DNA from 3 places in the Desulfotomaculum sp. 1211_IL3151 genome. Region 1 is predicted to be linked to each of the others. Evidence: riboswitches for the same ligand, from Rfam matches in the RefSeq annotation. Region 1 holds a riboswitch; each other region holds the start of a gene.

Region 1 (6,809 bases):
CTGTTGGGCTAGAGTCAGCAGCCGTGTCACATCGATTTGTTCCTCAACTAACTGGGCCAGTGCTGTTAGGGTTTGGTCTAATTCCTTATTTTCTGCTGCGGGCAGCAGTCCCAAATGACGCTGGGGCATCACAATATCCCTTTGTTTGACCAATGCTCCCAGTAAAGGAATGCCCAGTTCCCCTTCCAACACCTGTTTAATAAATTGTCTATGACCCTCACTGCCTACTCCATTGGCAATAACGCCACAGACCTGTAAATTCGGATCAAAATTTTGGTAACCGCTAATTAGGGCCGCAGCACTGCGGGCCAACCCCTGGGCTGAAAAAACCAAAACCACCGGGGCCTTAATAATTTTGGCAACCTGGGCTGTACTGCCCCTTTCCCCTTGCCCTCTGGCCCCGTCAAATAAACCCATGACGCCTTCCACCAGGGAAAGATCCATTCCCTTGGCCCTTTTAATAAATAACTCATGCACTTTCTCCGGTGAGCCCATCCAACTGTCAAGGTTATGGGAAGTGATACCAGCGGCTGCTTTATGGAGACCGGGATCGATATAATCAGGCCCTACTTTGAAGGGTTGTACCTTAATACCCCTCCGTCGGAAGGCTGACAGTAATCCCAGGGTGAGGGTAGTCTTTCCTACACCACTGTGGGTTCCGGCCAGAACAATTCTTGGTATTCTCATAGATTGCTCCTGTTTGAATATTCATACTTTTTAACGAGAGTTAGTAAAACAAATTATAGTATAAAATTTATGGCAATACAAGGAAAAGCAGCCAGGGTTTGGTTTCACCTTTTCTATCTATCCTTCACTAACTCCTGCTTCTGCGAAGGTAGCCATTTCGTTAATAATACGTAGCGCAGATTCGATAATGGGGAAAGCTAAGGCGGCACCTGTGCCCTCGCCCAATCTCATTTCCATATGCAGAATGGGTTTTAATTCTAACTTCTGCATCATATAACGGTGGCCTGGTTCTTCTGATACATGGGAGGCAAACATAAACCTACGGCTCAGAGGAGCCAGGGATTTGGCTAGCATTGCCGCTGCACCGGAGATAAACCCGTCCAGCACGACCGGAATTCCCTCTGCGGCACAACCCAAGATAACTCCCGCCATAGCACCTATTTCTAAGCCACCCACCTTGGCCAGCACATCTAGGCCATCCTTGGCATCGGGTTGATTTACCGCCAGCCCCCGCTTAATCACAGCGATCTTATGCTGCAGTCGTTGATCATCAATACCTGTACCGCGACCAGTAATTTCCTCCGGGGCCACGCCTGTAAAAGCAGCTAAAATAGCGGCACTGGGCGTGGTATTGCCAATGCCCACCTCACCAATCCCAACCAGGGCCGGACGTTTTTTAACTTGCTGACCTAGAAGGGTGATACCAGCCTCAATGGATCGAATGGCATCATCCCTGCTCATGGCGGGACCGATGGCAAAATTATCTGTGCCGGATCTTACGCGACAGGAAATCAGACCCTCCCTTGCCAAAGGTGGTCCGGTAACCCCGACATCAGCCACCACAACCCTGGCACCAGCCTGACGGGCCAGTACATTGATACCTGCACCACCCTGCAGAAAATTGAAGATCATTTGAGGCGTTACTTCCTGAGGAAAGGCACTGACCCCTTCTGCCACTACCCCGTGATCTCCTGCTAAAACCAGTGATACCTTATCCAGAGGAAGTTTCGGCAGAGGGGACCGCTGGATACCAGCCAACCGCCAGGCGATCTCCTCTAATATGCCCAGGCTGCCAGGTGGTTTGGTCAGTCTGTCTAACCTCTGTTTGGCCTGTTCTTCACAGGTCTGGTCCGGTAGTTGAATCCTAGCAAGTGTTTCAGTTAATAAAGACATTTTTTTACCTCCTTTATTTCAAATGGCCATGAGCCTTGGGCTTTTTTAGCCATCAACCATCTACCATGTCATCTTTGCTGGTGTCGCTGGCAGGGTGAACTTGCCTGAAAAATAAAAAGTCCTCAGCCTTAATAGGCCGAGAACTTTTCCATCATTCTCAGAATTGTATTTTTACAGGCAGGTCTCCTGACTTGCGGATCATTGCCGGATACCCGCCTTCCCAACCCAAGGTCAGTGGCAAAATGGGTATTCGCTTACCGCTTACAGTGGCGGGACCGTTCGGACTTGCACCCGATTCCCTATTCTCCCCTACCGGGGCACCTGGAAAAATTATACTCTTTAAAAGATTGTATCGTTCTTTTATGATTCTGACAATATATATTTTCTATCGGGCATAAGAAGGACTCGGTTTTTTACATGGGTTTTTATGGACATAATGGAATATATATGTTATGATGGCACCATAATTTAATACTTCGTGTTTGGTTCCCCCTATGGGGGCTTAAAAGGGAATCGGGTGCAAATCCCGAACGGTCCGGCCACTGTAAATGGCTAGTTTGTTTCAGTTTACACCACTGGTACTACTGGGAAGGTAGAAACAAATTTTTATGCCTGAGTCAGGAGACCTGCCAAACAAAAAACTGACCCTCCCGAGGAGAGGTAAGCAGTTAAACCGGGGTTTATCCTGGTTTTTTTGACTTACCTTAACGTTTAATTAGTTAAGGTTTTTTATTTTGTAAAGGTGGTTATTGTAATGGAAAAAGAAGCTATTCTACTGGTAACCTTTGGCACCACTGTGGATCAAGCAACCGCTGCATTTAAAAAATTAGAGGAGCAAGTCAGAGTAGTTTTCCCCGGTATCGAACTACGCTGGGCCTACACGGCAAAGAGTATTCGTGGGGTATTGGCCAAAAGAGGTATCCAGATAGACAGTCCGATTACTGCTTTGGCTAGACTGCAGGATGAAGGCTATACCAGGGTAGTGGTACAGTCCGTGCATATCATACCAGGCATGGAATACTATGATCTGGTCAATGTGGTAGATAATATGTCTCACCTGCGAGGTATTTCCGGCAAGCAGTTTCAGAGTAAAATAGGTAAGTTTGGTTTTCATCAATTAACCCTGGGGGCGCCACTCCTTTATCATCTGACAGACTACCAGGAGGTTGTGGCCTGTATCAAGGATCTGGTTCCTGCGGACCCCCAACATGCTCTGGTACTGGTGGGTCATGGCAGTGATCATCATAGCTTTAGTGTCTACGGTTGCCTAAATGATATGCTGCGTCAAACCTATCCAAATGTTATCCTTGGTACCATTGAGGGTTATCCTTCATTAACGGATGTTAAGGCTGATCTTGCCAGGAAGGATTTTCAAAAGGTAACGCTCGTCCCCTTTATGAATATTGCCGGTGATCATGCCATCAATGATTTGGCCGGGTCTGAGCCAGATGCCTGGCAAAATGAATTGGCTCAAAACTATCCGGTAACAACTCTTCTCAAGGGCCTTTTGGAATTTGATAACATTGTGGAAATCTACATCAAGCATATACGACAGGCCTATGAACTTCTTAACTAGTTAGAAAACCAGTGCTAAAACAGGCAAGCAATATGTCAAAATATTGGGAAAATTGTATTAAAGGGGGACTTAGAACCATGAAATATCGGGTTACTTCACTTTGGGTCGTTTTCTGCTTATTATTCCTTACTCCTAATGCCGCCTATGCGATGCATATTGCCGAGGGTTTTCTACCTGCCGGTTGGTGCTTATTCTGGTTGGCCCTATCGGCTCCCTTTGTTATCTGGGGACTTCGCTCCATTCGCAAAACTTTACAGGCAAACCCAAATCTAAAAATGCTGCTGGGTTTGGCGGGGGCCTTTGTGTTTGTTCTTTCCGCTTTAAAAATCCCTTCGGTCACAGGCAGTTGTTCTCACCCCACCGGTGTGGGACTGGGTGCCATTTTGTTTGGTCCCGCCGTGATGAGTGTTCTAGGTTGTATTGTTTTGTTATTTCAGGCTTTATTATTGGCCCACGGTGGGATAACAACCCTTGGTGCCAATGTGTTTTCCATGGGTATTGTGGGTCCCTTCGTATCTTTTGGCATTTACCAACTGTTAAAGAAGCGGAATGCGAAGGTTGCGGTGTTTTTGGCTGCTTCATTGGGTGATATGGCGACCTACATGGTTACCTCCCTCCAATTGACCTTGGCATTCCCCGACAGTACGGGCGGTTATTTAATTTCTTTTTATAAGTTCATGAGCATTTTTGGTATTACCCAACTTCCATTAGCCATAACAGAAGGATTATTGACTGTATTTGTTTTTAGCTTACTGTACAATTACAAGGAAGAATTTCTGCCCGGGCTAATCAAAAACGAAAGGAGCGGTCCCTATGATTTCGTCAAGTAATAACCCTTCTTCCAATCGGTCCTTAAACTGGGTACTTTTAGGTATTGTGGTCCTATTGCTCATTATACCCCTTATTTTCTTGCCCGAAGCAGGATTTGAAGGTGCCGATGGACAAATTGAAACCGTGATTAGCCAGGTAAATCAGGACTACCAACCCTGGTTTGAACCATTCTGGGAACCACCGAGTGGGGAAATTGAGAGCTTACTTTTTGCTCTTCAGGCAGCAATAGGTGCCGGAGTAATTTGTTATATTATCGGTTTCTGGAATGGCAAAAGAAAGGCGGCAAAAAAATCAAGTGCTGCTTGATCGATTTTCCTATAACAGTCCCTTAGGGCAAGTACACCCGGTGGAAAAAACATTTTTTGCCATTGTCAATATGATTATTTGTATCTTAGCGAATTCGGCTATTATATCTTTTCTAGTTTTGGTTCTAATGGCAGGAGGCACTACTTTCATGGGGAAAGTGCCTCTGCGTTTTTATTTAAAGCTCCTGTTACTGCCCATTACCTTCCTCTCCTTAGGAAGCTTAAGTATTGCTGTAACAACCATAAACCCAACGGATATGGTCATTTGTCAGTGGAGCTTACTGGGTTACCCCCTAGGTATAACAACCGAAAGCTTGCATACTTCCCTTATGGTCTTTACCAAATCCTTGGCCTGTTCCTCCTGTTTGTTTTTTTTAATCCTTACCACATCGATGCTGGATATCATTGATCTGTTACGAAAGCTCAGGATCCCAGAGTTATTTCTGGAACTGATGCTATTAATCTATCGTTTTTTATTTGTACTCTGGGACAGCGGGCAAAAAACATATCTTGCCCAATCCGCCCGGTTGGGTTATTCCTCTGGTAAAAAAGGTTTGCATTCCATGAGCATGTTGGTCAGTGGCCTGCTGCTGCAATCTCTCCGCCGCTCCAGGGAACTTACCTTAGCCCTGGAAGCAAGGGGGTATAATGGTTCCTTACAAGTTTTAGCCAGGGATTATACCTACTCCACAAGAAATATTACGATTATTTGCTTTATTGAAATACTGTTATTATTGGTAGCATATAAAGGCGGGAGTATTATATAATGACAGACATTATTCTGGAAACATGCAATCTCCGTTGTCAGTATCCCGATGGAACCATCGCCCTGCAGGATATCTCCATTACTATTAAAAAGGGTAAAAAAATTGCTCTATTAGGTACGAATGGTGCAGGAAAATCCACCTTACTGCTTCATTTAATTGCACTTATAAAGCCAACCTCAGGAAAAATCTTTTTCCAGGGTAAGGAACTGCACTACAACCGTTCTTCCTTAGCTAATTTGCGCAGCCGAGTTGGTCTTGTTTTCCAGGATCCTGAAAGTCAGCTATTTGCACCCAGTGTACGTCAGGAAGTATCCTTTGGCCCAATAAATTTGGGTTTGGCCAAGAAACAAGTGGAGGAACGGGTATTTAGCTCCCTTGAACTAAGCGGCATCCCTCATTTAGTTGACAAGCCAGTACATTTGCTAAGCTATGGCCAGAAAAAGTTGGTATCCATTGCCGCTGTTTTAGCCATGAAGCCGGAGTTACTGATCCTGGATGAACCAACTGCCTCATTGGACCCGCATAACTCAAAGGAAATCATGCAGCTACTAAATACACTCAATCAGAAAGGCATGTCCGTTCTTCTGGTGACTCACAATGTGGAAGAAGCCTATGGCTTTGCAGACGAAATTATTTTAATGAACAACGGGCTGATCACTGGCCAGGGGACCCCGGAAATTATCTTGTCCCAGGATGAATTATTGGCAGACAACCACCTTACCAAACCAATTGTTTTAGAAATATTCAATTCCTTACAACTGGCAGGGCATCTGCCAAAAAACCTGCCTATTCCCCGTAGCCGGCAGGCTTTAATGGATTTGATTCAGAATAATACCCCTATACAAGATAATAATGGGAGGTAAAGCATGAAAGGTATATTCTATGGCATTGGCGTAGGTCCCGGTGACCCGGAATTGATTACACTAAAGGCCGTACATATCTTAAAAGAGGTGGCGGTGGTTATTGCCCCTCGCCCCAATGCACGGGCTGCTAGCACAGCCCTTCGTATTGCACGTCCCCACATTAAAGAGGATACCGAGATCCTGGAATTAACCTTCCCCATGGTGGATGATGGGCTGGAATTAAACGAGGCCTGGGAAAACAACATGTTAACCATTCTGGATCTTTTGCAGGCTGGCAAAGGGGTAGCCTTTTTGACCCTGGGCGATCCCATGCTTTATAGTACATACATCTATATTTATCGGTTATTGGCAAAACATCAGGTGGCAATACAAACAATTCCCGGTATTACTTCCTTTGCCGCTTCGGCCAGTCGGGTTGGCTTTCCCTTAGCAGAAGGGAATGAGATACTCACCATCATCCCCGCCACCTGCCAGGCTGAAAAGCTAAGCCAAGCCTTAGCCTTGGCCGATAATGTAGTGCTCATGAAGGTTTCCCGAAATACCTCTAAGCTAATCAATGAAATGTCTGATCACGATTTATTGGATCAGGCCGTAATGGTAAGTAAGT
Region 2 (6,809 bases), on a different contig from region 1:
TTTAAAGCACAACAGGATAAGAAGTTTATCTTTGAACGGATGGCCAGAGAAGAAGGACACCACAGCGCAGCCGTGGCAAAGTTAATGGAAGAGTTTTAAGCAAAAACAGGTTTTCCCGACGGGGAAACCTGTTTTTTAAATATAATCATTACTAAATTAAATTTTATTTTAAGTAAGGTCCGTTAAACAAGCATCAGCATTTGTAATCCTGACCGAATATGGTGTGCTGCCATGGTCATATTCGTTAAACTTTGTCTTACCTCATCCCACTTACGAGTTTTGAGGCCGCAGTCAGGGTTAATCCACAGTTTGGACGGAGGCAAAACCCACATTAATTGTCTGATTTTCTCTTCCAGTTCCTCTGTGGAGGAAACCCTGGGAGAGTGAATATCATAAATGCCGGGTCCAATTTCTTTATCATATCCTTGGGCTGAAAAAACAGCCAACAGTTTATTGCCGCTTCTTGAGGTTTCAATGGTAATAACATCGGCATCCATTTTCTCGATGGCATGGATACTATCATTGAAATCGCTAGAGCACATATGGGTATGGATCTGCGTTTCTAAGGCAGCCGAACTAACAGCCAATTTAAAGGATTTAACAGCCCAATTTTCATAATAAGCAACTTTTTCTTTTCGTAGAGGATACCCTTCTTTGAGTGCGGCTTCGTCAACCTGAATAATCTTGATGCCAGCATTTTGAAGATCATGAATCTCATCCCGAATGGCCAAGGCAATTTGTTCACAGACAGCAGATCGCTCGATATCATTTCGGCAAAAGGACCCATTAAGAATGGTTACAGGTCCGGTTAACATTCCTTTGACAATTTTATTGGTTTTGCTTTGGGCATATCGGATTGTATGAATGGTCATTGGCTTTGGTCTGCTGACATCACCATAGATAATTGGAGGTTTTACACAGCGGCTGCCATAGCTTTGCACCCAGCCATTTTTTGTGAGAATAAAACCTAAGAGTTGTTCACCAAAGTACTCCACCATGTCATTTCTTTCTGGTTCGCCATGTACCAAAACATCCAGCCCAATATCCAGTTGAAATTGTATGCAGGTATCAATGTGTTTTTTAATTCCTTTATCATATTCTGCTTGAGAAATAATGTTATTTTTGAAATCCCGTCTCAGCTTCCTAATCTCATTGGTTTGAGGAAAACTTCCAATGGTTGTTGTCGGAAGCAGAGGCAGATTGAGTATTCTCCGCTGAATGTCATTCCTGTCGTTAAAAGAGCCGACTCGTTCCTTTTTTTCAATGCAACAAACTCTCCCTCGAACCAAGGGGTTTATTGCTTTAGGCGATTGTTGTTTTGTTATAAATATACGTTGATTATCTTTTAAAATGGATGGGTGGTTCTCAGAATCCCTTTCAATAAAAAATAACTTGGCAAGATCCGATAGTTCTTCAAGTTTTTCCCGGGCAAAACTCAGCCATGACTTAATTTCTTTGTCTAGCTGGTTCTCATGTTCCAAAGAATAAGGAACATGTAATAGAGAACAGGTGGTGGAAGGGATGATATCTTCCCTTTTTACATGTTTTTCTATGTTTTTAAGTAAAGTCAAGGTACTTCGATAGTCATTTCTCCAAATATTTCTTCCGTCGACAATGCCTGCAATTAGTTTTTTACCGTTCAGACAATTAAGAATTTTTAGATTTTCCGGTCCGTATAGAAAATCCAGTCCGATACCATAAATCGGAATATCAAACAGTGTTTTTACAGCTTCCACCGCATGATCAAAATAAGTCATGACGATCAGTCTAAGCCTGCTATCCACGTTGGCTAATTCTTTATAGGATAAGTAAAACAGTTCAAGGGTTCTTTTGTCCAGATCCTTTACGACGATTGGTTCGTCAAATTGAATGTATACTTCATCATCAAGAAAAGCCATTTTCTTAAGCAGAGAAACGTAACAAGGCAAAATTCTTTGGAGTAGTTCCAAAGTATCCGGATTACGATCAACACGTTTGGAAAGAGATAAAAAGGTTATGGGTCCGATCAAATTAATTTTTGTGCGGATGCCGTATTCTTTTGCTTCTAAATACTCATTGATTATTTTATCTGCATTTAATGAGAAGTCCATGGTATCGGAAAGTTCCGGGACAATGTAGTGATAATTGGTATTAAACCACTTCGTCATTTCCAGCGCCACAGCGTTACTCGTTCCGCGGGCCATAGCAAAATAAAGCTCTTGTTCGTTGTGGATGGTACGAAATCTTTCCGGTATTGCATTTAACATCATTGCTGTATCGAGCATGTTATCATACAAACTAAAATCATTGCTGCTAATAAAAGAGATACCAGCCTCTTTTTGATATAACCAGTGTCTTCGACGTAATTTTCTTGTCCGATCGGCAATCTCTGCAAAACCGATTTTTTGATCCCAATAATGTTCAAGGGCTTTTTTCAGTTCTCTCTGTTCTCCGATTCTCGGAAAACCGACTACATAAGTGGCTGCTCCTGTGTACAAAGTAATTCCTCCTTTTTTGTTTGCGCGACAAAAAATTAGCAAATTACCATGGTACTCGGACTCCGGACTTGCCAAAACAGCCTTCCGTTACCGTAGCGCGACTGCGTCCGATTCTCACGGACTTCCCCATTTGCGGTAATTTGATTAATAATTATAGAGTATCCCACAATGTTTGTCTATACATTGATAGTATGCTGCCTTCGAATAAATTCACCTGCCTTGGGCTAAAGAAAGGTGTCTGAGCTTCAGTTTTGTGCTGAAGATCAGACACCTTTTCGTGTTAGCTGTCAGCCCGTAACCTTTTAGGCCCAAGGCTCATGGCCCAGGGGCCTAATTAGCCTTGCAACTATCAAATACAGCAATAAAGCGGAGGACTATTCTTTTTTAATCTCTGTATTTTCTTCTGGTACGATGGGCTCCCCGATCGCTTCTTGTTCATCCTCGCTTTCGTCCTCGCTGGGATTTTCTTCGCGGGGTAAAGCACCGGGGGGTAATTCATGGATTTCAACGAGATCTTCTATCTGTTCAACACGGGTTAATTCCTCGGTCTGGCGTGGTAGTGAGCCTGGTGGTAAATCTTGAATAACAACCTCGTCATGGATAACCTCTTGGCGGTTTAAGGCTTCTTCCTCTGATCTTAGGGTGCCTGCCGGCAAATCATGAATGACAACATCGTCTTCGATGGGGTCGTCTTTACTTTTTCTCTTAACCCGTTCACGTAGCGTTTCTCCGAGATCTTTCGTTTTGCTTTCAATTTCCTCCACCTTTTTGCTGCTTATTTCTTTCGTTAACGTACTAATTTCCTTGGTTTTTTGTACCGTGCTTTCCCAGATATGATTTGTACTGTCTTTGAGCTGTTTAACGGTTTCGTGTAAACCGCCATCAACTTTAACCAAGTTTTCTAAGGCATCCACGGACGTTACGACTAATTCTTTACCAATGGTCTTAACAAAGGCAATTTCCATAAAGGATTTACCTTTAAATAGGCTGTTTAAAAAGTTGCCGCTAATCTCCAGGCCAACGATTTGACCACTTATTTCATCAACATAAAACTCATCTACTTCCCCGAGATCGGAACCATTTTCTGCGATAACTTTGCTGCCGATGATGTTAATTCTTTCTTTGTAAAGCTTTAAAATGTCTGGCAGGCTGGTACCCTTTTCAACGATTGCTCCTTGATCAATGGTGATGGCATCGGCACCTACGCTGCGTACTTTACCATAAGGGGCAAATTTTTGATCTTTAAACCAACCTTTTTGCTCTATAATTAGGGCGGCTATCCTTTGCTGAAACGGATCTACAACTAACCCCTTGACTGCACCCATTTCCTGGCCCTCGGCAAGACTGATGATCGGCATACCAATAAATTTTTTGCTCTTGCGCATTATTAGGCCCCCCTTTACATCAAACTCATTATATTGATCTTTATGCCCTGGAATTGTTTGATATGACCAAAAATAGGGAATAATAGGGACATATTTAGTTGGGAGGGTAATTTTATGACAGGTTCAAGGTTAAATGCAACTGTGAGAGAAACAGATACAAAATCGATTGCTAAGCAAATTAGAAAAAGCGGTGGTGTTCCCGGTGTAGTTTATGGCAAAGAAATGGGGTCCATGAGTATTTCCGTTGACGCCAAAGATTTAAAGAAAATTCTTAGTTCTGGAACCGGACGAAACACGCTTATTAATATGAGTGTAAACGGTGGCAAACAGACTGTAATGGTAAAGAGTTTACAGATGGATCCGGTGGATCGCACGATAAGGCATGTGGATTTTCAGCAAGTTTCTAAAGACTCCAAAATTAAGACGGTCGTTCCCATTCAGTTGGTAGGTACTCCCAAGGGTGTCGCATTGGGTGGAGTAATTCAGCATGATTTGCGCAGTGCGGAAATTGAATGCCTGCCCAATGAAATACCGGAAGCAATTAAGGTAGATATTAGCGGCTTAGAAATTGGTGATGTCATCTCGGTAAGTGAGTTAAACGTGCCTGCGGCTGTTCGGATTTTAGATCATCAACACACAACCGTGGTAGGTTTAGCCACCATGAAGGCACCGGAGCCAGCCGGCCAGCCAGAGGTGCCACCGGAACCTGAACAGGAGGCTAAAGCTAAAACGATTGAAAAGGAATAAACGAGACGATTTGATTGAATTGCTAAAGAAATGGGTTATCCCTAGAATGACACGGGATAACCCTTCTTTCTATTGCCTTGATACAAAAGCTGGGGTAAAATACCTTCGATAAGGGAGGTAAGTGTTGAATGAAATTAATTGTGGGCTTGGGAAATCCCGGTGGAGAATATGCCCAAACCAGACATAATGTCGGGTTTATGGTTGTTGATGAATTGGCAGCTAGTTTGGGTGTCAGGGCGGAAAAGAAGCAGCACAAGGCTTTGCTTGGCCAAGTTAATATTGGGCCGGAAAAGGTCATCCTGGCGAAGCCTCAAACCTTTATGAATTTAAGCGGCCAGTCAGTGGTTGCCTTGATGAATTGGTATAAACTAGCCCTAGAGGATTTACTGGTTATTGTGGACGATATGGATTTACCCCCGGGGACTTTGCGTATTCGCAAAAATGGGAGTGCCGGTGGACAAAGGGGCTTACAAAATATTATTGAATTATTGGGTACCCAGGATTTTGCCCGCATGAGGGTTGGCATTGGGCGGTCTGCCTATGGGTCTGTGGGTCATGTGTTGGGTAAAATCAGTGAAGAAGAGGCCAAGTCCATTGGGCCGGCTATTGAGACTGCTGTTGAGGCGGTGAGGGTTTGGGTATTGGAAGGGACTTCGGTGGTTATGAATAGGTATAATAAGAAGGCTAAGACTAAGAAGAAGGAAGAAGAGCAAGTGGAGGCTCAGGGGAGTTCCCAGGTAGAGTAGTTTGGTTGCGGGGTTGGTGTGGGGGGATAACGATAGCACCTGCTAGTATGGAGGGGTATCTTCCCTATGTACTTATAAGGCCTAGGACCTATGGCCCATGGCCATTTTGCTATTGTCGTGCTGTCTAGGAAAAAGCAGAGGTGTCTTCTACAATGACAGATATTGCACCACTTAATTACATAGCTGCATCCTTGTTAGCCGCCGGAGTTTCGTGGGTAATTAACGGGTGGGTAATCAATTCCTTAGGTGGGCGGGGGATTGCTTTTTTGACACCGTTGGTGGAGGAAATGGCTAAGACTCTGGGGGCAGTTTTGCTGGGGGCAGCTCTGGTTTATACGCACATCGGTTTTGGTGTGGTGGAGGCTTTGGTGGAAATGAAACGCAGGGGTGCAAGGGGAGTTGGGGCGGCTGGGATGGCGGTGGCGGCCCATGGGTTATTTGGTTTGTTGACGGCGAGGGTTTATGCGGTGAGTAATTTATTGGCAGCTTTGTTTGTGACGTATCTGGTACATACCGCCTGGAATTGGTTCATACTATACTATAGTAAACAAACCAGCTTGACGAGGGAATAATGACGGAGTATAATTGGCCAACATAGGAAAGTAGGAAAAGTTTATCTTTTTGCCTGGTGGAATAAGGGAGCCCCTTAGGTCCAGCCGGGCTGAAGCTATTTTCTGTACTTTATTTAGTTACCGAAATAAAATAGTCCCCCAGGGGCATGATTCAGGAGATAAAATGAACGGATTATTACGGCCGTTGGAGTTAACAATTGAATATCAAAACTTACTGCAGGGATTGGCGAAGGGCTTAAATCAGCAAATGGTTTTTGGCTTGGCTGGTTCCCAGCGCAATTATTTATTTGCCGGGCTTTCCCATACCAGGAGATCGATCCTAGTGGTCACACCGGGTGAGACGGAAGCGGGCATTGTGCTGGATGATTTAGTTTCCTTATTGCCTGGGGTTTCTGTCCAACCCTTTCCAGTTTGGCAGCTTTTGCCTTATCAGGTGCTAGCCCATAGCAACGAGGTATTGGCTCAGCGGTTACGGGTTTTGGAAAAACTATCAGACGGGGAACCGATGGTGGTGGTTACCTCGGTGGAGGCTTTGTTGCGCCGGTTGACGCCACTGGAGGTTTTCCGCCAGGCCAGGGTAAAATTATCCTTGGGCCAACAGGTAGATTTGGCAAAGCTGCTCTTGAACCTGGTGGAATTGGGTTATGAGAGAGTCGATCTGGTGGAGGGCAGAGGACAGTTTTCTAGTCGGGGTGGGATTGTTGATATTTATCCCATGACCGAGGATCTGCCAGTACGGATCGAGTTTTTTGATGATGAAGTGGATTCTATTCGTCACTTTGAAGTGGCGAATCAGCGTAGTTTGGATAAATTAAATGACATTAGCATTTCTCCCTGTCGTGAATTGATCGTGAATCCCGAAATCTGGCAAAGGTGCGAGGT
Region 3 (6,809 bases), on a different contig from region 1:
TCCTTCACCTGTGACCAATCGGTAAGCAGCTAATGCCTCCGTGGCACCTGGAACATTTTTCAAAGTACCAAAGCTGCCGTCGGGATTCATGGTATTGTTCAGAAGGTAATCGAATGGTGTTAAACCATTGGTATGTTTCCATGCGGCGCTTGCCGGATCGATACCCAGTTTATTCAGGGTGACGATCACGCCGGAATTATCCATTGCCGGGTCGTCCCAGGTAGCATAAACGCCGCCATCCATTTGCTGCAAACCCTTTAAGTAGTTTAAACCACTGACAATGGCCGACTGAAGCTCTTGATCCGCAGCAGCATTCGGCAGGTAAGTAAGTGACCGGATAGCCTGGGTGGTCGAGAGAAAATCAGGGTAATAATAGCTGTCAAAGGTTTCCCCCCAAGAACCGTCTGCCTTATTTTGTTTGGACAGGATATATTCCTTAACATCAATAGCATTTAAGCTGCCCAGCGTTCCCGCTTCACCGAGGGCAATATAGGCCAACATATCACTATAAACACTATTTTCAAAGGATTCCTTGCCGGCGTGCCGCTTTACTAACTGATCAGCTAATTTTTCCTTTTGGGGGGTATCATTCCATTGGTTAAGGGCCAGTAAACACTTTGCCAGCGTATTTGTTCTAGATTTTTTTGTCCAGGCTGAACCGGAACCGGCATACTCATCATAGGATCTTTTCAGGGCCTTTAGGGCAATCAATGTTTCAGCCGTGTTATAGGTACTATCCCAGCTATTAATAGCGATGGCAGCCCTATCCGGGTCTTGCACATCCCTAAGATAGCTCAGACCGTCCTGGATAGTCTCATTTACATCCTTTGTTGCATCAAAATAACTAAGGGCAGTCATAACCTGGGCAGTGGTGTCTGCTTCCTCCGGTGTCCATTCAGATCCCCAGGCTACCCCGGCGTCATAACCAAAAATATCTTTGTGAATCTTTTTTAAACCATCAATATAGGCAAGGGCCTTTTCTTGGTCAATGCCCTCCAGCAGGCCTGCTTTACCCAATGCATGAAGCACGGTCACATGATCATAGATACTTGTTCCAAAGCTGCCATCTGCTGCCTGTTGTTGGGCAATCGAATTCGCTAGGTCAGCTGCATCCGGTGCCTTATATTTTTTTTCATGAATTGGGGCCATGCTATCTGTGGGAGGTAAGGTCTGCTCAACTTCAACTACGTTTAAATTAATTTCGGTAACAATGTCTGAGTATACTTCATCCGTAACAGATAATTCCCTTGCAACGTTTTCGTTTAACGCAACCTCATTGTTCATTTCCTCCGTTGTTTCCTCTATGCTTGGGGTTGATTTAGCCTCAAACGTTACTTCTGTTACTTCTGCTTCAATTTCTGTCGTTACTTCTAATTTAGGTTCATCAATTGCTTCCTCGGATGTAATCTCAATTGCTGAAAATGATTCGGCCTCAACGAATGTTTCTGTTTCAATTTCTGGGGCTGCTTCTAACTCGGTTTCATTTGTTGTTTCTTCTGATATAACCTCGCTAGCCGGGGTTTCCCTCACTTCAGCGATTGTTTCTGTTTCTGTTTCAATCTCTGTGGCTTCGTCTAACTCAACATTATTTGCTGCATCCAAACCAATTGCTGCGGCCAGGGTGGGTGCTTCTGCATTGGCTGAGTATGCTTGCACTGCATCAAGGGCTGCCAATTCTTTAGCCAATTCCACCGCTGTGGCTGCTGGGTTGGCGGCAGTAACAGCGGCAGAAGCAAGCACAGCATCCCGGAGAGAGGTTCCTTGGTATATCCACCCGTCTGCTGAAAGGTCTTCGCCTGCCTTGACCAAGGCTTCGATACAGCGATAATCAAGGCTAAAACCTTGTGCATCATAGGTAATGGTACCGCTTTGATATTTCTCTTGGAAGTAATGAATGGCTTTATGAATGGCATCCTCTACCTGCTGCCTTTCTACTCCAGGCACCAGATCATTTTTAATGGATGCTAAGGCCAGTAAGGGGCCTTTCGTTCCATATTCATTGCCTAAAGGTCCAAAGCTGCCATCGTCATTCTGGGTGTTGCATATATAACTGATTAAGGTAAGATGATCCCCCAGCAAATTGGACAATTCTTTGATTTCTTGTTTTAATGTTTTGCCATTATTGGTCCATTTTTCAGACCCCAGATCCTCGCCGCCTAGGGCTAATACGTAGGCCGTATAGCCATCGATTTTTTCACCGGCCTGATATTGCTTATGTATAAATTCAATGGCTTTTTGGGATAACTGACTGGCGGTATAGGTCTTACCCGGTTCACTGGCCACTGCCAGGTTGGGAATCGTTAAAAATGTCGTATTCAAAATAAAACAAAGGGTGATTAGTATTGAAGTAATCCTTAAGCAAATTCTTTTTTTCCTCATTCCGATACTCACCTTTTTCATTCATGTAATTGCGATTTGTTTGTATCCTAGTTGGGCAAATTAAAAACCCCGGTTCTACAAATGTACCGGGGTTTTATGACGGTGCCAGGAAACAGCACATACACCATGAAGCCACCTCCTATACATCCGTAGGGATAGTGGTAACCTGGCATAGGCAGATTTCCTGGCTTCGGATCATCGGAACCCCACACCTTCCCAGGTTTTTTCCCAGTGGTATTTTGTGGGGCTCCTCCTCATTACAGTGGCGGTACCGCGTCGGCCTTGCACCGACTTCCCTTTTAAGCTTTACCTTTTCAGAGTAAAGCACCTATTCCAGCAACTAAAGTATTAAGTTAATCTAGCAAGTGGCACTAAGCTTCCTCAACTAAGATAAAACGCCAAGCACAGAACCACTCTTCAGGGTGGGCGTCCGGTGGGCAGCCGATACATTCGGTCTTAATTCTCGAATCAATGGTCCTGGCAAATGTTGCATACTCAACCAGACCGGCAGATTTACAGGGGTAATCATCTAAACCTTGGCGTTTCCGGGCAGACTGCACCCGGCAATCATTCATCTGAAAGACAATACTATTGGGACTTTCATCAATAATGGATTGTACATTGATCCTGGCATACATTCTAAACTGCAGGGCTTTCTTAAGGCCTTCCAGACCTGGTTTTTCCTCTAAGCCTAAGAAACGTTTAATTGAATCTGCCTCGAAGGGTGAAAATTTTCCCCAGCAGGAATCATTGCAGCGTTTAGCATCATTCATGCCATGTTTGAATTCAACAGCCTGGAACCACACTCCATCATTGGCCAGCCAGTTAACTGCTGTATCGTTAAGCAGGGCCAAAAGTTTTTCCCTAGGCATCGCTAAAAAGGGTTTTGGTACACCATTTTCCATTTCAAAGCCAAAGAATTTACCAAAACGCTTCATTTGAATATTAAAGCTCTTCTGGTAGGCTGCATCCAAAATCTTCAGTGCCTCAGGAAAACCCAGCTGATGCTGGACTTCATTAAACCATAAGGCATGATGAATGACAATACGATGAAACATCTCCATGGACAATTTAGCTAATTGCTCATTGCTAAGGTTTTCGTCCCACATTACTTTCTTTTCCATTATTTCCCCTCCTAATTATTTTATATAGGTAATCACATTGGGTGTCATACTTAAATAATCTGGACCATGCTCGGTCATTACAAAACTGTTTTCAATACCAATGGCGCCCTCAGCAAAGATAAATTTAGGTTCCAGGGCAAAGGTCATGCCAGGTAATATGGGGGTCTTCAACCCCTTGGCAAAGATCGGCAATTCATCCACTTCCAAACCTATACCATGCCCGATAAATTTAACCTTATCCTCCTGATAGCCCATAAAATTATCCTTTAGACCCATTTCCTCTGCCAATTTCATGGCCAATAAATAAGGTTCCTCTGCGGGGGTGCCTGGCTTAATTGCTTTGATAATTTCCGACTCAATAAATAAAGCAGCTTCAAAGGCCTTAACCATCCGAGAACTTAATTCACCTATGCAAAAAATTCTGGTTTGATCCGAGGTATAACCATTTACCACACAGGTATAATCAATATAGACAGCTTCATTGCGGCTAATCTTTTTCCATCCGGCACCGTGGGGATGGGTTACAGAAACTCCCGTGCCGCCAATTGGCCCATCTAAGAAACTTGGTGCGGTGGCACTATACCCTGAACAGGTATTTCCTAAAAATAAATCCTGATTAAAGGATCTCATTTTGCAGCAACCGGAATACCCTCTTTTACGCATTTCTGCCTCAAAGAGTGCAGCCAACTCAATCTCCAACATCCCCTCACGTAAAAATGACGGTACCGCTAAATGGGCTTTTCCTATTACGCTTGCGGAATCCCTAATCAATTCTATTTCATAGGGTGATTTAATGGCTCGAATCGTTTTTATAGTTGGTGAAATATCGATAAACTCTGCCTTGGGGAAAATTTTCTGATACCTTTGATACAGGTTTACCGGCAATACATCTAATTCCCAGCCAATTTTTTCAAACTTCGTATAGCCAAATGCACCGAGAATGGAGGGAATTTCCTTAGGACTTCCAAAAGGAACAATATGCTTTAGGGGTGACTCGTTTTTACCCCGTTGCAAGCTCTTTTTAATCGCTAATACCGGTTCACCGCTGGCCGGTACAAACAAAAATGCGTTCTGTACCGTACCCGTAAAATAAAAGAGATCACTATTAAGTAAAATAATTGCTCCATCTAACAACTGTTCCGTTATTTTTTCTTGAAACCGAGAAACCCTTCGGTCAATTTCCGATTTTGGGGTCAATTTCAACGCCATCCGCATTACCCCCTTTCTCTAAAAAACTAACTGCAAATTGAATATTTCAAATTTTTACTTTATATCAATTAATATTCCCTCATGAATGAGGTTGTCTAGTATTTTCTCAACACCGTCTTCCTTCGTTTCAATATTTTCAAGTGTCAGCAAGATATAATTTGATTCAATGGTTACTTTTAGCAAATCGTCGTTTTGCAGGTTAAGTAATTTGCCGACTTCTAAAGGCAGCAGTAATTGACCGTGCTCATTAATTCTTGAATCCATCTTTCCAACTCCTTTATAATAAATTTTTATAGTGTGATAACCTGTTCAAAATTAGGTTGTGAAATTAAAGGAACATATTTAGCCTCTCGATTCCTTAATCTAACATTTATATAAGCAACTACTGTGCCAGAAGCCTTCAAATCTAGAATTTAATTATTTTAATTCCCTTTGAAGTATAGAAAGTGGGATGATATCACCCATTACCATCCCCCTTTTTATTCACCGACTATTTATCTGTCTGTGGTTAAATCCTTAGAAACTTGGTATTTTGCCGCCTTTCTGACGATGGTAGAAGCATTTACCTGTAGTTCTTTAGCCATTTGTCTGGTACTTTGATGTTTGGCATAAACCTTTTCAATTAACTGTTTCTCAACACTTTCTATGGCTTCTTTTAGTGGAATTATGCCGGATACCATAATATAGGAGGAACTAAGACCTACTGTATTATCCCTCATGTGGAAAGGCAGGTCTTCGTTCGTTATGATATCCTTAATGGTAATAACAACCATTCTCTCAATCAGGTTTTCCAACTCTCTGATATTTCCCGGCCAGTCATGTTGCATGATAATATCCACTACTTCCGGGGATATACTCTTGTTTCTATTATATTTGCGATTAAATAACTGCATAAAATGTGCCACCAAGGCAGGTATGTCCTCTTTCCTATCACGCAAGGGTGGTATATGAACCGGCACTACATTTAATCGGTAATAAAGGTCTTCTCGAAACTGCTTTTTCTGCACCATGTCCCAAAGGTCTCGATTCGTGGCGGCTACGATGCGCACATCGACGTTAATATAATTTTTACCTCCCACCCTAATAATTTCCTTGCATTGTATAAAGCGAAGAAGTTTTACCTGTAAGTTTAAGGGCATTTCACCAATCTCATCCAAAAACAAAGTGCCTCCGGAAGCCATTTCAATATATCCTGGTTTACCCTCTTTTTTAGCCCCGGTAAAGGCTCCGCCATCATAACCAAACAACTCTGACTCCAATAAATTCTCGGGAATAGCCCCACAGTTCACCTTAATAAAGGGCTTTTTGGAACGCAAACTATTACTATGAATAATTTCTGCGATTAATTCCTTTCCGGTACCCGACTCACCATTTACTAATACCGTTGAATCAACGGATGCTAATCTAACAACCATATCAATTAGATTTCTCATCTTGGCAGATGTAGCAATAATTTTCTCAGACCCGGCGTACTTTAATTTTAAAGTACGAAGTTCATTTTCATAGTGTTGACTCAGAACTTTAGCCTGTTCCAACTTGTGTTTCAATATATTTAGCTCCGTTATATCCCTTACATTACAGACAACCCTGATTATTTCGCCATCTGTATCCGTTACCGGATTTCCGGTAGTTAGTGTGAGTTTGCCGCTTCTGCTCTTTTGCATCATCGTAATCGATTTCTTTTGTTCCAACACATGGCAGGTTACTGGTTCAGAAATAATACCGTCCTTTTTAATATCCTCGACGCTCCGGCCCAGATATTCATGGAGATCTATACCGGTTAGTTGTCCAAAGGCCTTATTGTAACGTAAAACGATTCCTTGGCCATCTGTTATGAATAATCCATCGTAGGATGATTCGACAATAGCATCTAGTTCTTCATTTAATTCCTTGACATAGCATAGCTCGGTTGACATTTTCTCTATTTCGGATATATCTTGTAAAACTGCCACAGCACCAATAATTTTGCCATCCTTAATCATTGGCGAACGGTTCGAAATAAAGGTACGTTTATTAAATACTACTTTCTTTAGTGTATCAACTTCCCCAGTCTCAATAACATCCATCAGGTCACTGTTTGGAAGTACATCTAATATA

Evidence for each region. A riboswitch is a leader RNA that binds a small molecule or an ion and turns the genes downstream of it on or off. The one in region 1 is predicted to bind cobalamin.
Region 2: linked by a shared signal. The riboswitch ahead of metE (5-methyltetrahydropteroyltriglutamate--homocysteine S-methyltransferase) and the one ahead of V6C11_RS08720 (sirohydrochlorin cobaltochelatase) in region 1 are both predicted to bind cobalamin.
Region 3: linked by a shared signal. The riboswitch ahead of V6C11_RS07625 (S-layer homology domain-containing protein) and the one ahead of V6C11_RS08720 (sirohydrochlorin cobaltochelatase) in region 1 are both predicted to bind cobalamin.

What each region holds. Positions count from the first base shown of each region.
Region 1 covers NZ_JBAIYV010000035.1:112,255-119,063, forward strand. Annotated here, with positions in the region: gene V6C11_RS08710 (cobyrinate a,c-diamide synthase) at 1-687, opposite strand, end outside; gene cobT (nicotinate-nucleotide--dimethylbenzimidazole phosphoribosyltransferase) at 805-1,860, opposite strand; cobalamin riboswitch at 2,020-2,200, opposite strand; cobalamin riboswitch at 2,327-2,508, shown strand; gene V6C11_RS08720 (sirohydrochlorin cobaltochelatase) at 2,615-3,436, shown strand; gene V6C11_RS08725 (energy-coupling factor ABC transporter permease) at 3,514-4,266, shown strand; gene V6C11_RS08730 (energy-coupling factor ABC transporter substrate-binding protein) at 4,250-4,573, shown strand; gene cbiQ (cobalt ECF transporter T component CbiQ) at 4,533-5,339, shown strand; gene V6C11_RS08740 (energy-coupling factor ABC transporter ATP-binding protein) at 5,339-6,202, shown strand; gene cobI (precorrin-2 C(20)-methyltransferase) at 6,206-6,809, shown strand, end outside.
Region 2 covers NZ_JBAIYV010000010.1:62,622-69,430, reverse strand. Annotated here, with positions in the region: gene V6C11_RS01650 (ferritin family protein) at 1-99, shown strand, start outside; gene metE (5-methyltetrahydropteroyltriglutamate--homocysteine S-methyltransferase) at 183-2,477, opposite strand; cobalamin riboswitch at 2,518-2,651, opposite strand; gene V6C11_RS01640 (PRC-barrel domain-containing protein) at 2,852-3,862, opposite strand; gene V6C11_RS01635 (50S ribosomal protein L25) at 3,977-4,609, shown strand; gene pth (aminoacyl-tRNA hydrolase) at 4,738-5,355, shown strand; gene V6C11_RS01625 (hypothetical protein) at 5,508-5,927, shown strand; gene mfd (transcription-repair coupling factor) at 6,091-6,809, shown strand, end outside.
Region 3 covers NZ_JBAIYV010000031.1:17,015-23,823, reverse strand. Annotated here, with positions in the region: gene V6C11_RS07625 (S-layer homology domain-containing protein) at 1-2,379, opposite strand, end outside; cobalamin riboswitch at 2,537-2,726, opposite strand; gene V6C11_RS07620 (DUF6125 family protein) at 2,751-3,503, opposite strand; gene V6C11_RS07615 (M24 family metallopeptidase) at 3,519-4,712, opposite strand; gene V6C11_RS07610 (AbrB/MazE/SpoVT family DNA-binding domain-containing protein) at 4,767-4,976, opposite strand; gene V6C11_RS07605 (sigma 54-interacting transcriptional regulator) at 5,207-6,809, opposite strand, start outside.